Regions from separate parts of the Allobosea vaviloviae genome, predicted to be linked through region 1. Evidence: predicted binding sites of a transcription regulator. Region 1 holds the regulator's gene; each other region holds the start of a gene.
The links. Region 1 encodes LexA, which represses DNA repair genes until DNA is damaged. Its sites were predicted from a motif close to TGTTCNNNNTGTGTTCNG; they were not measured.
Positions count from the first base shown of each region.

Region 2: BHK69_RS32125 (ImuA family protein) is a predicted target of LexA. The motif match lies at 2,169-2,186, and genes of this name have one in related genera.
Region 3: BHK69_RS11155 (PA0069 family radical SAM protein) is a predicted target of LexA. The motif match lies at 1,358-1,375, and genes of this name have one in related genera.

Region 1 is NZ_CP017147.1:4,410,950-4,415,918, forward strand. It holds gene trpD (anthranilate phosphoribosyltransferase) at 1-405, shown strand, start outside; gene trpC (indole-3-glycerol phosphate synthase TrpC) at 413-1,225, shown strand; gene moaC (cyclic pyranopterin monophosphate synthase MoaC) at 1,222-1,707, shown strand; gene BHK69_RS20155 (molybdopterin molybdotransferase MoeA) at 1,704-2,915, shown strand; gene lexA (transcriptional repressor LexA) at 2,997-3,716, shown strand; gene BHK69_RS20165 (ComEC/Rec2 family competence protein) at 3,710-4,969, opposite strand, start outside.
Region 2 is NZ_CP017147.1:3,860,168-3,865,136, forward strand. It holds gene BHK69_RS17775 (ABC transporter permease) at 1-537, shown strand, start outside; gene BHK69_RS17780 (ABC transporter permease) at 534-1,760, shown strand; gene BHK69_RS32125 (ImuA family protein) at 2,196-3,065, shown strand; gene BHK69_RS17790 (Y-family DNA polymerase) at 2,971-4,515, shown strand; gene BHK69_RS17795 (error-prone DNA polymerase) at 4,526-4,969, shown strand, end outside.
Region 3 is NZ_CP017147.1:2,387,061-2,392,029, reverse strand. It holds gene ypfJ (KPN_02809 family neutral zinc metallopeptidase) at 1-679, shown strand, start outside; gene BHK69_RS11160 (glycosyltransferase family A protein) at 816-1,304, opposite strand; gene BHK69_RS11155 (PA0069 family radical SAM protein) at 1,563-2,648, shown strand; gene rnhB (ribonuclease HII) at 2,840-3,451, shown strand; gene BHK69_RS11145 (site-specific DNA-methyltransferase) at 3,790-4,969, shown strand, end outside; partial or broken gene mutY (A/G-specific adenine glycosylase) at 4,967-4,969, opposite strand, start outside.

The sequences.
Region 1 (4,969 bases):
ATGGTGAAGGTCCTGGCCTCGCTCGGCTCGCAGCGCATCTGGGCCGTGCACGGCTCCGACGGTCTGGACGAGATCACCACGACCGGGCCGACGCGTGTCGTCTCGCTCGATGGCGGCAAGATCGAGAGCTTCACGATCAGCCCGGGCGATGTCGGGCTTGCGCTGGCGAAACCTGCGGATCTGCGCGGCGGCGAGCCGGAACAGAATGCGGCCGCGCTGCGCGCCGTGCTCGAGGGGCAAAAGACCGCCTTTCGCGATATCGCGGCCTTCAATGCGGCGGCTGCGCTCGTCGTTGCCGGCAAGGCGGGCGATCTGCGCGACGGGCTGGCTCAGGCTTTCGCCGCGCTCGACAGCGGTCGCGCCAAGGCCCGGCTCGATGCGCTGATCGTCAGCTCGAACGCGTGAGGCGGCGATGACCGATATTTTCGCGAAGATCGAGACCTATAAGCGCCAGGAGATCGCCGCCGCCAAGGCCGCGATCCCGCAAGCCGAGATCGAGCGACTGGCGCTGGCCGCCTCGCCGGTACGCGGCTTTGCCGCGGCACTCGCGGCGAAGCATGCCGCCGGCGAGCCGGCATTGATCGCGGAGATCAAGAAGGCGAGCCCCTCAAAGGGGCTGATCCGGGAGGATTTCGATCCGCCCTCGCTGGCGAAGGCTTATGCGGCAGGTGGAGCCGCCTGCCTTTCGGTGCTGACCGACGCACCATCGTTCCAGGGCCGGCCCGAATTCCTGACGCAAGCGCGCGAGGCCTCCGGCCTGCCGGCGCTGCGCAAGGACTTCCTCTACGACGCCTATCAGGTGTTCGAGGCGCGGGCCTGGGGCGCCGATTGCATCCTGATCATCATGGCCGGCGTCGACGACGCCACGGCGCGCGAGCTCAACGCCACGGCACAGAGCCTCGGGATGGACGTTCTCGTCGAGGTTCATGACGAAGCCGAGCTCGATCGTGCGCTAGAGATCGACAGCCGCCTGCTTGGCATCAACAACCGCGATCTGCGTAGCTTCCATGTCGATCTCGCCGTCACCGAACGCCTGGCACCGCGCATTCCCGATGACCGGATCATCATCGGCGAGAGCGGTATCTTCGGCCCCGCCGATATCGCCAGGCTGCGGCGCGTCGGCGTCGAAACCTTCCTGGTCGGCGAGAGCCTGATGCGCCAGGCGGATGTTGCGCAGGCGACGCGCGCTCTGCTTGCCGGTCCAGGCAAGGAGGCCGCGGCGTGACCGGCCTCAGCCACCTCGATGCGCAGGGCCAGGCGCATATGGTGGATGTCGGCGACAAAGCCGAGACGACACGTATCGCCATCGCCGAAGGCAATGTGGTGATGCAGGCAGCCACGCTCGAGATCGTGCGGCGCGGCGATGCGAAGAAGGGCGACGTGCTCGGCACCGCAAGGCTTGCCGGCATCATGGCGGCCAAGCGCACGCATGAACTGATTCCACTTTGCCACCCGCTGCTGATCAGCAAGATCGCCGTCGATCTTACGATTGACGAAGCATTGCCCGGCGTGCGCGTGCGCGCCGAGGTGAAGATGAAGGGCCAGACCGGCGTCGAGATGGAAGCGCTCACCGCCGTCAGCGTCGCCTGTCTCACAGTCTACGACATGGTCAAGGCGGTCGATCGCGCGATGCACATCGAGGGCATCCGGCTGGTGCATAAATCCGGCGGGAAATCCGGCGTCTACCAGGCGGAGCAGCCGGCATGAGCCTGACCCCGGTCAAGGTTGCGCTGCAGGCGCTGCTCGACAGCGTTCCCGGACCGACACCCGTCGAGATCGTTCCGCTCGCCTCCTGCGCCGGGCGCGTATTGGGCGCCGATATCGTCGCGCTCAGAACGCAGCCGCCTTTCGCCAATTCGGCCATGGATGGCTACGCGGCCCGAGCCGCAGATCTTATGCCGGCAAATGAACTGCGCGTTATCGGCGAATCGGCTGCCGGGCGCGCCTTTGCAGGGACGGTCGGGCCCGGCGAGGCGATTCGCATCTTCACCGGCGCGCCTATGCCCGACGGTGCCGATACGATCTTGATCCAGGAGAATGCCGATGGTGTCGGCGGCCCGGTCATCCGCGTCCGCGAAGGGGCCGAGCCGGGGCGTTTCGTCCGCCCGGCCGGGCTCGATTTTCGGGAAGGCGACGTCCTCCTCCCGGCAGGGCGCCGGCTCGACAGTGCCGCGCTCGGCCTCGCGGCAGCAGCCGGACACCCTGCCCTGCCGGTTCGGCGCAAGCCTCTGGTCGCGATCCTGGCGACCGGGGACGAACTCGTCCTGCCGGGCGAAACGGTCGGGCCCGACCAGATCGTCGCTTCAAACAGCTATTCCCTGGCCGCGATCGTCGAGGAGATCGGCGGAACGGCCTTCGATCTCGGCATCGCGCGCGACAATCATCCCGATCTCGCCGCCAAGATCGAACGGGCGCGAGCAGCCGGCGCTGACGTGCTGATCACGCTCGGCGGCGCCTCGGTCGGGGCGCATGACCTTGTGCAGGAAGCCTTGAAGCGCCAGGGCATGGAGCTCGGCTTCTGGAAGATCGCGATGCGGCCGGGCAAGCCGATGATGATGGGTCGGCTTGGTGCCATGGTCGCCGTCGGCCTACCCGGCAACCCTGTCTCGTCGATCGTCTGCGGGCATCTGTTCGTGGCGCCGTTGATCGAGGCGCTCCTCGGCATGCCCGATCCCGCGCGCGACCGTAGCGAACCGGCGATTCTCGGAATCGATATGCCGGCTAATGATGAGCGTGAAGATTATCTGCGCGCCGATCTTCAACACATCGAGTCGGGCTGGCTCGCCACCCCCTTCACCAAGCAGGATTCCTCGATGCTGGGCAATCTGGCGCGCGCACGGGCGCTGGTCATTCGCCCGGCCTATGCAGAGCCGGCAAAAGAAGGCGCACCCTGCCGGATCATCCGCCTCCGCTAGGTTAGCTTGCGGAACACAACACGAACGTGTATGATGTTCGTGATTTGTTTCGAATTCGCGCCGCGGGCGCTGGCGGGGACCATGCTGACACGCAAACAATTCGAATTGCTCCGCTTCATCCAGGAACGCCTGCGTGAAAGCGGCGTGCCGCCCTCCTTCGACGAAATGAAGGACGCGCTCGATCTCCGCTCGAAATCCGGCATTCATCGCCTGATCATGGCGTTGGAGGAGCGAGGCTTCATTCGCCGGCTGCCCAATCGCGCCCGCGCATTGGAGGTGATCAAGCTTCCCGATGGCGTCGGCACGCCACAAGGCGCGCGCCCGCGTTTCAGCCCCTCCATCGTGCAAGGCGGCCTCGGCCAGGGCGGCGGCCTCGGCAAGGCGCGCCCGGCGCCGAATCCCGAAGAGGAGGCGCGGGCCACGATCGCAATCCCGGTGATGGGGCGGATCGCGGCCGGCACGCCGATCTCGGCGATCCAGAGCCGGAGCCACAGTGTGGCACTGCCGGCGGACATGCTCGGCGCCGGCGAGCATTTCGCGCTTGAGGTGCGCGGCGATTCGATGGTCGAGGCCGGCATTCTCGACGGCGACACCGTCGTCATCCGCCGGCAGGACACCGCCAATACCGGCGACATCATCGTGGCGCTGATCGATGACGAGGAGGCGACGCTGAAGCGCCTGCGCAAACGTGGCTCGTCAATCGCGCTTGAAGCCGCAAACCCGGCTTATGAAACCCGTGTGCTCGGCCCTGATCGGGTCAAGATCCAGGGTCGCTTGGTCAATTTGATGCGGCGCTACTGAATCCGGTCGGGCTCGGCTGCCACATCGCCCGTATCGCTCCTCTCCGGCTGCCGCGCAGGAGGCGGCTGCGAGGGCCTTGGGCTTGTCGCCGTGCGCTTACGCATCCAAGGGCGATCGGCGTCCTGCCGTTCCGATTGGATCGTGCGCCAGCCGCCTGCAGTGCCGATGAGGGAGGTCGCGCCGTCGCGGTTCAGGGCCGTCCGGTCGACCAGCTTCGCTGCGCAGGGAGCCGACCAGGGTATCGGCGTGACGACGAGGTCGGCGCGCAGGCAATCCTCGATGACGGCGAGCCGGTCTTTCGCATAGGCGATCCGGCGGCCGTTGCGAGCGGTGACGACACAGCCTTGCGTATCGCAAGCCGCATTCTTGCGCAGGCTCGCATCCGTGGGCTGCCGCCCATCGCCATCGGCGGTGAGCCATTGTTGCAGCACAAAGCTGCTTGGCCGGCCGGCCAGAATGAAACGGTCATCGGCTCCGCGCACGACGAGGCCGGAACCGTCGCGTTCGATGACGATATCCGGCCGGTCCGGCTTGGCCGCGACCGTGACGCCCATCACCAGCGGCACAATGGCTAGCAACCGAAGCTTGGTGCTCCACAGCGTCAGCCAGAGCAGTGTCATTGCAAGGCAGACCAGCGCGGCCTCGCCGAAGGCGGGAATGATCAGCGTCGAGTGATCGATCGCCGCGACCCAGTGGGCCAGCCGCAGCACGACCTCGGAGGCGGCGCCCATCAGCCACCAGGCCGGCCAGTCGAGGCCGAAGGGGTAGGCCAGCACTCCGAACACCGCAGCTGGCATGACGAACAGCGAGACGAAGGGCAAGGCGAGCGCATTGCCGAGCAGCCCGAACGGATTGAAGGTCTGGAAATGATAGGCGCCGAACGGGGCCGTCGCCGCCGTCGCCAGCAGGGTTGTGATGACGGTGCCGCTGGCGGCGATCCAGAGTGGGCGCAGCGGCCAGGGCCATGGCGATGGCGGCGCGGTCTGATTGCGTTCCTCCCAGCGCTCGGCAAAGGCGATCAGCGCCGCGACCGCCCCGAATGACATCTGGAAGCTCGGCCCGAGCAGCGCCTCGGGCTCGCGCAGCAAGACGATGATGGCCGCCAAGGCAAGGTTGCGCATGCTCAGCGCCGGGCGGTCGATCAGGATTGCGCCGAGCATGACCAGCGTCATGATCAATGACCTGACGGTTGCGACATCGGAGCCGGAGAAGATGCAATAGGCGGTTGCTCCGATCATGGCGGCAACGGCGGC
Region 2 (4,969 bases), 550 kb from region 1:
GTGCCCTTCTGGATCAACGACATCCTGCGCGCCTTCGCCTTCCGCATCCTGTTCGGAGCGACAGGCGTCATCAACGGCATCGGCCAGGCGCTGGGCCTGTGGTCGAGCCCGATCGACTTCATCCGGGCCGATGTCGCGCTCTATGCCGGGCTTGCCTACACCTACACCTTGCTGATGGTGTTCTCGATCTACAACGCGGTCGAGACGCTCGACCGTAACCAGATCGAGGCGGCGCGCGACATGGGCGCAAGCTGGTGGCGGGTGCATTGGCGCGTGGTGCTGCCGGTCGCCAAGCCCGGCATCGCATCCGGCGCGACCATGGTCTTCATGCTGACGGCGGGCGCGCTGGCGGCCCCGCAGATCCTCGGCGGGCCGTCGAACCTCTGGTTCACCCAGATCATCTATCAATGGTTCAACGATGCCGGCGACTGGCAGCGCGGTTCCGCCTACGCCACCATCCTGCTCGGCGTCTGCCTCGCCTTCGTCTTCCTGATGATGCGCGTCTTCAAGGTCTCGATCGGAGCGATCGGGCGATGACGACGCGTGGCATGGGCGGCGGCCTCTTCGCATTCAGCTACGCGCTGTTGTTCTTCCTGTTCCTGTTCGGCCCGCTGATCATCATGGTGATCACGGCCTTCAACTCCTCGGCCTTCCCCAGGGTGGTGCCGTGGGAGTGCTTCACCACCGACTGGTTCGGTGTGCTGGTGCGCAATGAGCGATTGATGAGCGGGCTGTGGACCAGCCTCGCGATCGGCATCGCGGTGGTCGCGATCGCGGTGCCGTTCGGGCTGGCGGGCGCGCTTGCTCTCGCCGATATCGGCCCGCGTCTGCGGGCCGGGCTCTATGCCGTGCTGATCACGCCGATCCTGATCCCCGGCGTCGTGCTCGGCATCTCGACCATCGTCTTCTGGAGTTTTGTCGGGCGCGGGGTCGGCGCCAGCTACGATACGGTCTTCTACAACGGCTTCTTCCTGACGCTGCTCGGGCAGGTCGCCTTCATCGCCTCCTATGCCATGCTGGTCCTCAACGCCCGGCTTCAGCGCTTCGATCCGACGCTGACCGAAGCCGCGCTCGATCTCGGCGCGACGCCGGGCCAGGCCTTCCGCAAGATCCTGCTGCCCTTCATGAAGCCGGCGCTCGGCTCGGCCGCCTTCATCACCTTCCTGGCCTCGTTCGAGAACTACAACACCACCGTCTTCACCATCCTGTCGGGCAACACCTTCACCACGGCGCTGGCCTCGAAGGTCAGGCTCGGCACCGACCCTTCGCTCTCGGCGCTCGCCGTCATCATCATCGCGGTGACGCTGATCGGGGCTATGGTCAGCGAGGCCCATACCCGTCGCCAGGAGCTTCTGCGCAGCGGCAAGGCCGGCCAGTCCCGGCTCTACGCCAACCCGCTCTCGCGCCTGCTGACGCATCCGGGCGCGATCCTCGTTCTGCTCGTCGGCGTGACGGGCTTCATCGCCTGGTCGGCAAGCCGCGTCGACGCGGATTTCTGCCGCGCCGCGATCCTGCAGGAGAAGCAGCAAGTGCAGGAAAGGCTGATGCAGGAGCAGCGCAACCGCATCCAGCAGCAGGCCCCGGCGCAGCCGGCAATGCCGTCGCCCTCCAACAACCCGTCACCCTTCGGCGGCGCGTTCAATCCGAATTCGCTGGCGCCGCCGGCCCAGCCTGCGCCTCCCGCCGCGCCGCCGCCGTCGAACAATCCCTCGCCCTTCGGTGGAGCCTTCAACCCGAACTCGCTTGCCCCCAAGCAATGACGGTGGGTTTCAGAGGACAGACAGCAAGACTTAAGCGGCGGTTTGAGGTCTGAGCCCTCATCCTGAGGAGCCACGCTATCCCTTGGGAATGGCTCCTCAGAGCCTGTCTTGAAATAAACCAAGTGATATCAGTAGCTTCCGATCGCTTGCCATCCCCCGCGCCGTCATCCTGGACAAGTGGCGCAGCCGCGCAGCTCCGGGATCCATCGGAGAGCTCCGGAGCCCTCCGATGGATCCCGGGCCGAAGCTTCGCTTCGCCCAGGATGACAGCGCGTAGGTGATCAAGACAGAGCCATTGAAATCATTGGCTTCAGGCCAGGCTCCCGGTGAAAATATGGCCGGGACGAGCGCCTTCCAACGCGTTCCCCGATTCAAGCGACTCGCCTTCGCGCGGAGCACGTTCTATATAAGAACAAAGAGAGAACATGCATCCCGATGAACCCGAACCCCGCCCCTCTCGCCCTAGCCGATCTGCGGCGCAGCCTTGCCGAAGCGGCGCTGCGCACCGCGCCGGCTGCGGTCGGGCGTGTGAGCTTCGGAGCGCCTGCTCTTGATGAGCCGCTGGGTGGAGGCATCGCGCGCGCGGCGCTGCATGAGGTTTACGCGCCGGGAACGGCGGACCTCGCTGCGGCGACGGGTTTTGCCGTGGGGCTGACGATCCGGGCGGCGCAGATGCGCCCGGTCCTCTGGGTCAGGCAGGATGTTCTCGATGCCGAGACCGGGCGTTTGCACCCGCCGGGGCTGGCCGAGCTCGGTCTCGACCCGGCGCGCATCCTTCTGGTGCGGGCGCGCGATGCGCAGGACGTGCTGCGGGCCGGCGCGGAGGCCGCGCGCTGTTCGGCGCTGGGGGCGGTGCTGATCGAGCCCTGGGGTGAGCCGCGCCTGTTCGATCTGACTGCGAGCCGACGATTGGCGCTGGCGGCGGAGGGGGCCGGCGTCACGACGGTGCTGCTGCGTGCGAGCGCCCGGCAGGATGCCAGCGCCGCCCGGACCCGCTGGTTGGTGCGCGCCCTGCCGTCGCGGGCCCTGGAGGCCAATGCGCCGGGCGATCCGGCTTTCAGTCTCAGGCTGCTGCGCGATCGCGGCGGCCTGGGCGAGCGTGAGTGGCGTGTGGAGTGGAACCGTGACCGACAATCTTTCCATGAGAGAGCCGCCTTCCAAGAGAGACCCGCCTTCCATGAGAGAGCCGGCAGCCAGGGAAGAGCACAGGATGCCGCGCCGCTATCTCGCCCTCTGGTTCCCCTTCCTGCCGACGGACCGGCTGCGGAGGGAGCGCGGGGTCCCGGCTTCCGGCGGGCGGGGTGAATCGCCGCTGGTCGTGGTCGAGACGGTGCGCAACGCGCTCCGGCTGGTCGATTGCGACCAGAACGCCGTCAGGCTCGGGCTCACGCGAGGGCTGACGCTCGCCGATGCGCGCGCCCGGATTCCGGACCTCATCGTGATCGAGGCCGAGCCGCAGGCCGATCAGCGCCTGATCGAGCGGCTGGCCGCCTTCTGCGACCGCTTCACGCCGCTAGTAGCACTCGACCCGCCTCATGGCCTGCTGCTCGACATCACCGGCTGCACCCATCTCTTCGGCGGCGAGGCGGCGCTTCGGGCCATGATCGCCGAACGGTTGCGGGCAGGCGGGCTCCATCAGCGCAGCGCGATCGCCGGAACGCCGGAGGCGGCGCATGCGCTCTCCCGTTTCGGCGCGGGCGGCATCGTGCCGCCAGGCGAAGACGAGGCCATGATCCGCCCGTTGCCGGTCGCGGCATTGGAGATCGGCGCCGAGACCGTCATCGCCTTGTCCCGGGCCGGGCTGAAATCGGTGGGTGACCTGGCCGAGCGGCCCTCCATGGTCCTGTCCGCCCGTTTCGGCGAGGATCTGGCGATCCGGCTCAGGCGTACGCTGGGCCGGGAGGATGTCCGGATCACGCCGCTGCGCCCGGCACCCACTTGCATGGTCGAGCGGCATTTCGCCGAGCCCCTGCTGGACATGCAGGGGCTGGAGGCGGTGGTGACGCGATTGATCGCGGAGGCTACCCGCCTGTTGGAGCAGCGTGGCGAGGGTGGGCGCGCCTTCGAGGTCAGCCTCTTCCGTACGGACGGCGCGGTCAGGCGGTTGGGCATCGAGACCGGCCGGCCCTCGCGCGACGCCGACGCGATCCTCAGGCTCTACCGCGAACGCATCGACACGCTGGCGGACCCGCTTGACCCGGGCTTCGGCTTCGACGCGATCCGCCTCGCCATCCCGGCCTGCGAGCCGCTGAACACGCATCAGCCCAGCCTGGACGGGCGCGCCGTCGAGGACGAGGCGGTGGCCGAGCTCCTCGACCGCCTGGTCACCCGTTTCGGCCGCGACCGTGTGCTGCGGTTTGCCGCGCGGGACACGCATGACCCGCGTCGTGAGGCGAGGGCGGTTCCGGTCGCCGCGTCCGCGTCAGCGATCGCCTGGCCCATGCCCGAACCCAACGAGCCGCCGACGCGTCCGCTCCAGCTCTTCGAGCCGCCGCAGCCGATCGAGACCTTGGCCGAGGTGCCGGACGGGCCGCCCTTGCGTTTCCGCTGGCGGCGCGTGCTGCACGAGATCGCCCGCGCCGAGGGGCCAGAGCGCATCGCGCCGGAATGGTGGCGCGACGGGCCAGCCGAGCCGGCGCGCGACTATTACCGTGTCGAGGACGCGCAAGGGCGCCGCTTCTGGCTCTTCCGCGCCGGGCTCTATGAGCGCGAGAACGAGATGCCGCGCTGGTTCCTGCACGGGCTTTTCGCGTGAGAAACTTGGCATGAATCAACCTCTGAACGCTTACGCGGAACTCGTTGCTGCAACGAACTTTTCCTTCCTGCGCGGCGCCTCGCCCGGTCCCAATCTGGTGCTGAGCGCCCTGCTGCTCGGCCATGCCGGCATCGGCATCGCCGACCGCAACACGGTCGCGGGCGTGGTGCGCGCCTTCAGTGCCCTTGCCTATCTGCGCGAGCATGGTTTGCCGGAGCCCGAGAAGATCCGCGAAGGCGGCAGCCCGGGCGAATTTATCTGGGTCGAGAACCCGACCTTCGCCGATCTGCCCTTCACCGGACCGCGGCTCCAGAGCATGGCCAGGGCCTTCAAGCTCGCGGTCGGCAGCCGGCTCGTCTTCGCCGACGGCACGCCCGACATCGTCGTCTACCCCGCCAATCGCGCCGGCTGGGGAAGGCTCTGCCGCCTGCTCAGCCAGGGCAATCTGAAGGCA
Region 3 (4,969 bases), 2.0 Mb from region 1:
GACCCAGGAAACCCGGCAATCCTCGGGGCCGCCCTCGGACGAGATGGGCCGCTTCGTCTCGGCCGTGCTGGCGCAGAACGAGGACGTCTGGACCAAGGTGCTGCCGCAGCAGGCGAATACGCGCTACCAGGCGCCGCGCCTCGTGCTGTTTTCGGGCGTCGACCGCTCCGGCTGCGGCACCGCCCAGGCGGCAATGGGACCGTTCTATTGCCCGCCGGACAAGAAGGTCTATCTCGACCTCTCCTTCTTCCAGGAGATGCAGCGCAAGCTCGGCGGCGGCGGCGATTTCGCCTATGCCTATGTCATCGGCCATGAGGTCGGCCATCACATCCAGAACCTGATCGGCATCCTGCCCAAGGCGAACCAATTGCGCGAGCGCTCCTCGGAGCGAGACGCCAACGCGATCTCGGTGCGCATCGAATTGCAGGCGGACTGCTTTGCCGGCGTCTGGGCCAACAACATCCAGGCGATGGGCCGGATCGACCAGAGCGATGTCGACGAGGCGATGAAGACCGCCGCAGCGATCGGCGACGACAAGCTGCAGAAGGCCTCGCAGGGCGTCGTCGTGCCCGATTCCTTCACCCATGGCTCCTCGGCGCAGCGCACGCGCTGGTTCACCACCGGCCTGCGCTCAGGCTCGATGCAGAGCTGCGATACCTTCAGGACGAACCAGCTTTAGGGCGAGAGCTGACAAGGCTCGTTGCGGGCGGAGAGCCGCAGCTCGGCGGCAGATGGCCCCGGTGCTGCGCGCCTTCATCGATTTCGCGACCAGCAGCGCCAAGGCGCGATAGCCGGCCTGACCCCGGCGCGTGCGCTCAGGCGCCCGCCCGTTCCCGCCGCACCGACAGGCGGCGCGGGGCGCCGCCGAGCCTGCCCGCGAGAACGAGCCCCTTGGGCACGACGAGGCCGGCGCGCAATCGTCTTGCGCCGAAGGAGATCGCCGCGCGCTCGCGCAGCGAACCGGCGACGCCGCGCAAGGGAATCAAGGCCGGGCTGTCAGGCGCAAGCATGAGATGCCGGTCGACGACCTGGGCCCAATGCGACTGCGGCGCATCGCCCGCATCGAGCAGGAGCAACCAGTCGCCGCGCGCCTGCGCCGCGCCGAGATGCCAGCCCTCCGCGGCGCCCGTCCGCAGATAACTCGCGCCGGTGGCGTCGGCCAATCGCTCGACCTCGCGATCGCCGGTGGCATCGACCACGACGGCATGGCCAAGGAAGCCATCGGCGACAGCGGGAATGAGGACCGCGAAGGTCGCGGCAAGCAGGCTGGGAGGGCCATCGGCCCGGATCACGGCTGTGAGCATGCGCAAATCCATATGACGCAGCGCAACATGTCGCAATCCTGTCACTTGCAATTTGTTCCCTATATGTTCACATTGGAAACATAGAAACACGCCGATTCCCGGCAGTTTCCAGGACGGTTCAGCGTCATGCGCCAGGCCACCCCCTCTGCCACGCCCTCTGCCACGCCCTCTGCGAGACCCTCTTCGCGGCCGATTCCGCTCAAGCGGCATGACAGCGAGCCGGCCTCGGTTTCCGCACGCGTCGCACCGCTCGACCCGATGGCCTATGCTGGGCATCGGATCGACCCGGAACGCCGGCGCGGGCGCGGCGCCACGATCAATCCAGGCGGGCGCTTCGAGGCCGAGCAGCGCGTCCTTGAGGATGACGGCTGGGGCACGCTCGGCGAGTTGCCCGCCTTCAAGACAGAGGTCTCGATCGAGAAGCCGCGCACGATCATTACCCGGAATGACTCCCCGGATATTTCGTTCGACCGCTCGATCAACCCCTATCGCGGCTGCGAGCATGGCTGCGTCTATTGCTTCGCGCGGCCGAGCCACGCCTATCTCGGCCTGTCGCCGGGGCTCGACTTCGAGAGCAAGCTGACGGCCAAGCCCGATGCGGCGATCCTGCTGGAGAAGGAGCTCAGCGCGCCGTCCTACCAGCCGCGCACCATCGCGATCGGCACCAATACCGACGCCTATCAGCCGATCGAGAAGAAGCTGCGGATCATGCGCTCGATCCTGGAGGTGCTGGCGAAGTTCAACCATCCGGTCGGGATCGTGACGAAATCGGCGCTGGTCCAGCGCGACATCGACATCTTGGCGCCGATGGCCGTGAAAGGCCTCGCCAAGGTCGCGATCTCGCTGACCACGCTCGACCCCAAGACCGCCCGCACCATGGAGCCGCGCGCCGCTTCGCCGGCCAAACGCCTGGAGACGATCAGGGCTTTGTCGGAGGCCGGCATCCCGGTCACGGTCTTGGTCGCGCCGATCATTCCGGCGATCAACGAGCATGAGATCGAGCGCATTCTCGACGCCGCCAAGGCCGCCGGCGCACGCGAGGCGGGCTATGTCTTGCTGCGGCTGCCGCTGGAGGTGAAGGATCTGGTGCAGGACTGGCTGCTGACGCACCACCCCGACAAATTGCGCCATGTCGTCTCGCTGATCCGCTCGACGCGCGGCGGCAAGGATTACGACCCGGCCTGGGGCCAGCGCCAGGTCGGCTCGGGGCCTTATGCCTGGATGATCGGGCGGCGCTTCGAGATGGCGGCCGAGCGGCTCGGCTTCAACGCGACGAGGCTCAGGCTGCGCAACGACCTGTTCCTGAAGCCCGAGAAAGAAAAGGCGCAATTGAGTTTGTTTTGACGAGCGGCAAGGCCGCATCGTCATGCTCGCCCTTGTGGCGGGCATCCACGTCTTGAACACGGCCCCTCGCCGAAAGAAGACGTGGATGGTCGGGACAAGCCCGACCATGACGAGGAGCGCGCCGGCCCGATGACGTGGACAGCATGCCGAAAGCATGGCCGGCCGGCAACGCATGTTGCATAAGGCGCGGCATGAGCGCCGATTTCAGCCGTGAGACACAAGCCATCGCAACCGGGTTCTGGCCGCTGGCCGGGATCGACGAGGTCGGGCGCGGGCCGCTGGCCGGGCCGGTCGTGGCCGCGGCCGTGATCCTCGACCCGGATCACGTGCCGGCAGGGCTGTGCGATTCGAAGGCTCTGAGCGCTGCACGCCGCGAGGAGCTGTTCGGCGCGATCGCCGCGAGCGCGCTCGGCATCGGCGTCGCCAGCGCCACGGCGGCCGAGATCGACGTCATCAACATCCGGCAGGCGACGCTGCTGGCGATGCGGCGCGCGGTCGCCGCGCTGCCGGTGCGGCCGGTCTTCGTGCTGGTCGACGGCAACGACCCGCCGGCCCTGCCCTGCGCCTGCGAGACGATCATCCAGGGCGACGCGCTCGTCGCCTCGATCGCGGCGGCCTCGATCATCGCCAAGGTGACGCGCGACGCGATGATGGCCCGACTCTGCCGGCGCTACCCGGCCTATGGTTTCTCAGCCCATGTCGGTTACGGCACGCCGGCGCATCGCGCCGCGCTCGAGGTGCACGGCCCCTGCCCCGAGCACCGCTTCTCCTTCGCACCGGTGAAGGGCGTCTGGCAGCGCTGAGACCTCGCCGAAGACGGTTCTCCGTCATGGTCGGGCTTGTCCCGACCATCCACGCCTTGCACCCGACCTAGCAACGCATCTCGGCATCGTTGTCGCCCGCAAGCCGCGCCGCAAGGCGTGGATGGTCGCCACAAGGGCGACCATGACGAGAAGGCAGCCGCACTCATCGCTCAGATCCGCGTTAACCTGCGCTTAGGAAATTCGCCTGACTCGCCAAAGGGCTAGGCAAAAGCTGCAGCCCCAAAACGAGACGCATTTTTTTCATCGCGGAAACCCGGCTTTTACCCTGACTCGGCAATATCGCGACTGTTCAAGTTGCGTAACGGTCTTGGGGCGTCATGGGTATTTTGCGTACCGGGACCACCAGCGCCGCCGTCCGGATTCAAGTTCCGCGTACCGGACGGCCCGCGCTGCAGTCACCGATCAAGGCTCCACGGCTCGAAGCGGCCGGCCTTCCTCTGGAACTCCCTCTCGACCAGGTGCTCGTCGGCGACTGCGTCGCCGCGCTTGAGCGCCTGCCCCCGGCCAGCGTCGACCTCGTCTTCGCCGACCCGCCCTATAATCTCCAGCTCGGCGGCGACCTGCGCCGGCCCGACGACAGCCTTGTCGACGCCGTCGACGACGATTGGGACAAATTCTCGTCCTTCGCCGATTACGACGCCTTCACGCGCGCCTGGCTTACGGCCTGCCGCCGCGTGCTGAAGCCCGACGGCGCGCTCTGGGTCATCGGCTCCTATCACAACATCTTCCGCGTCGGCTCGATCCTGCAGGATCTCGGCTTCTGGATGCTGAACGACATCGTCTGGCGCAAGGCCAATCCGATGCCGAATTTCCGCGGCCGGCGCTTCACCAATGCGCATGAGACGCTGATCTGGGCGGCGCGCGGAGCCTCATCGAAATACACGTTCCACTACGAGGCGCTGAAGGGCGGCAATGACGACCTGCAGATGCGGTCGGACTGGTATCTGCCGCTCTGCACCGGCGAGGAGCGCCTGAAGGATGATGCGGGGGTGAAAGTCCACCCGACGCAGAAGCCCGAGGCCCTGCTCGCCCGCGTCATGCTCTCGGCCAGCAATCCCGGCGACGTGATCCTCGACCCCTTCTTCGGCACGGGCACGACCGGCGCCGTCGCCAAGGCGCTCGGCCGGCGCTTCATCGGGCTGGAGCGCGATCCCGCCTATGCCGCCGCCGCTCGCAAGCGCATCGCCGCCATCGAGCCGCTGCCGCCGGAAGCCTATTCGACCGCGCCCTCCAAGCGCAGCGAGCCGCGCGTGCCCTTCCTCAGCCTGGTCGAAGCCGGGCTGGTGAAGGCCGGCGAGAGCGTCACGGACGAAAAGCGCCGCCACAAGGCGACGATCCGCGCCGACGGCACGCTGATGCTGGGTCCGGCGGTCGGCTCGATCCACAAGGTCGGAGCGCTGGCCCAGGGCCTGCCGAGCTGCAATGGCTGGACCTTCTGGCATGTCGACCGGCCGGCCGGGCTGATGCTGCTCGACGTCCTGCGCGGCGAGATCAGGG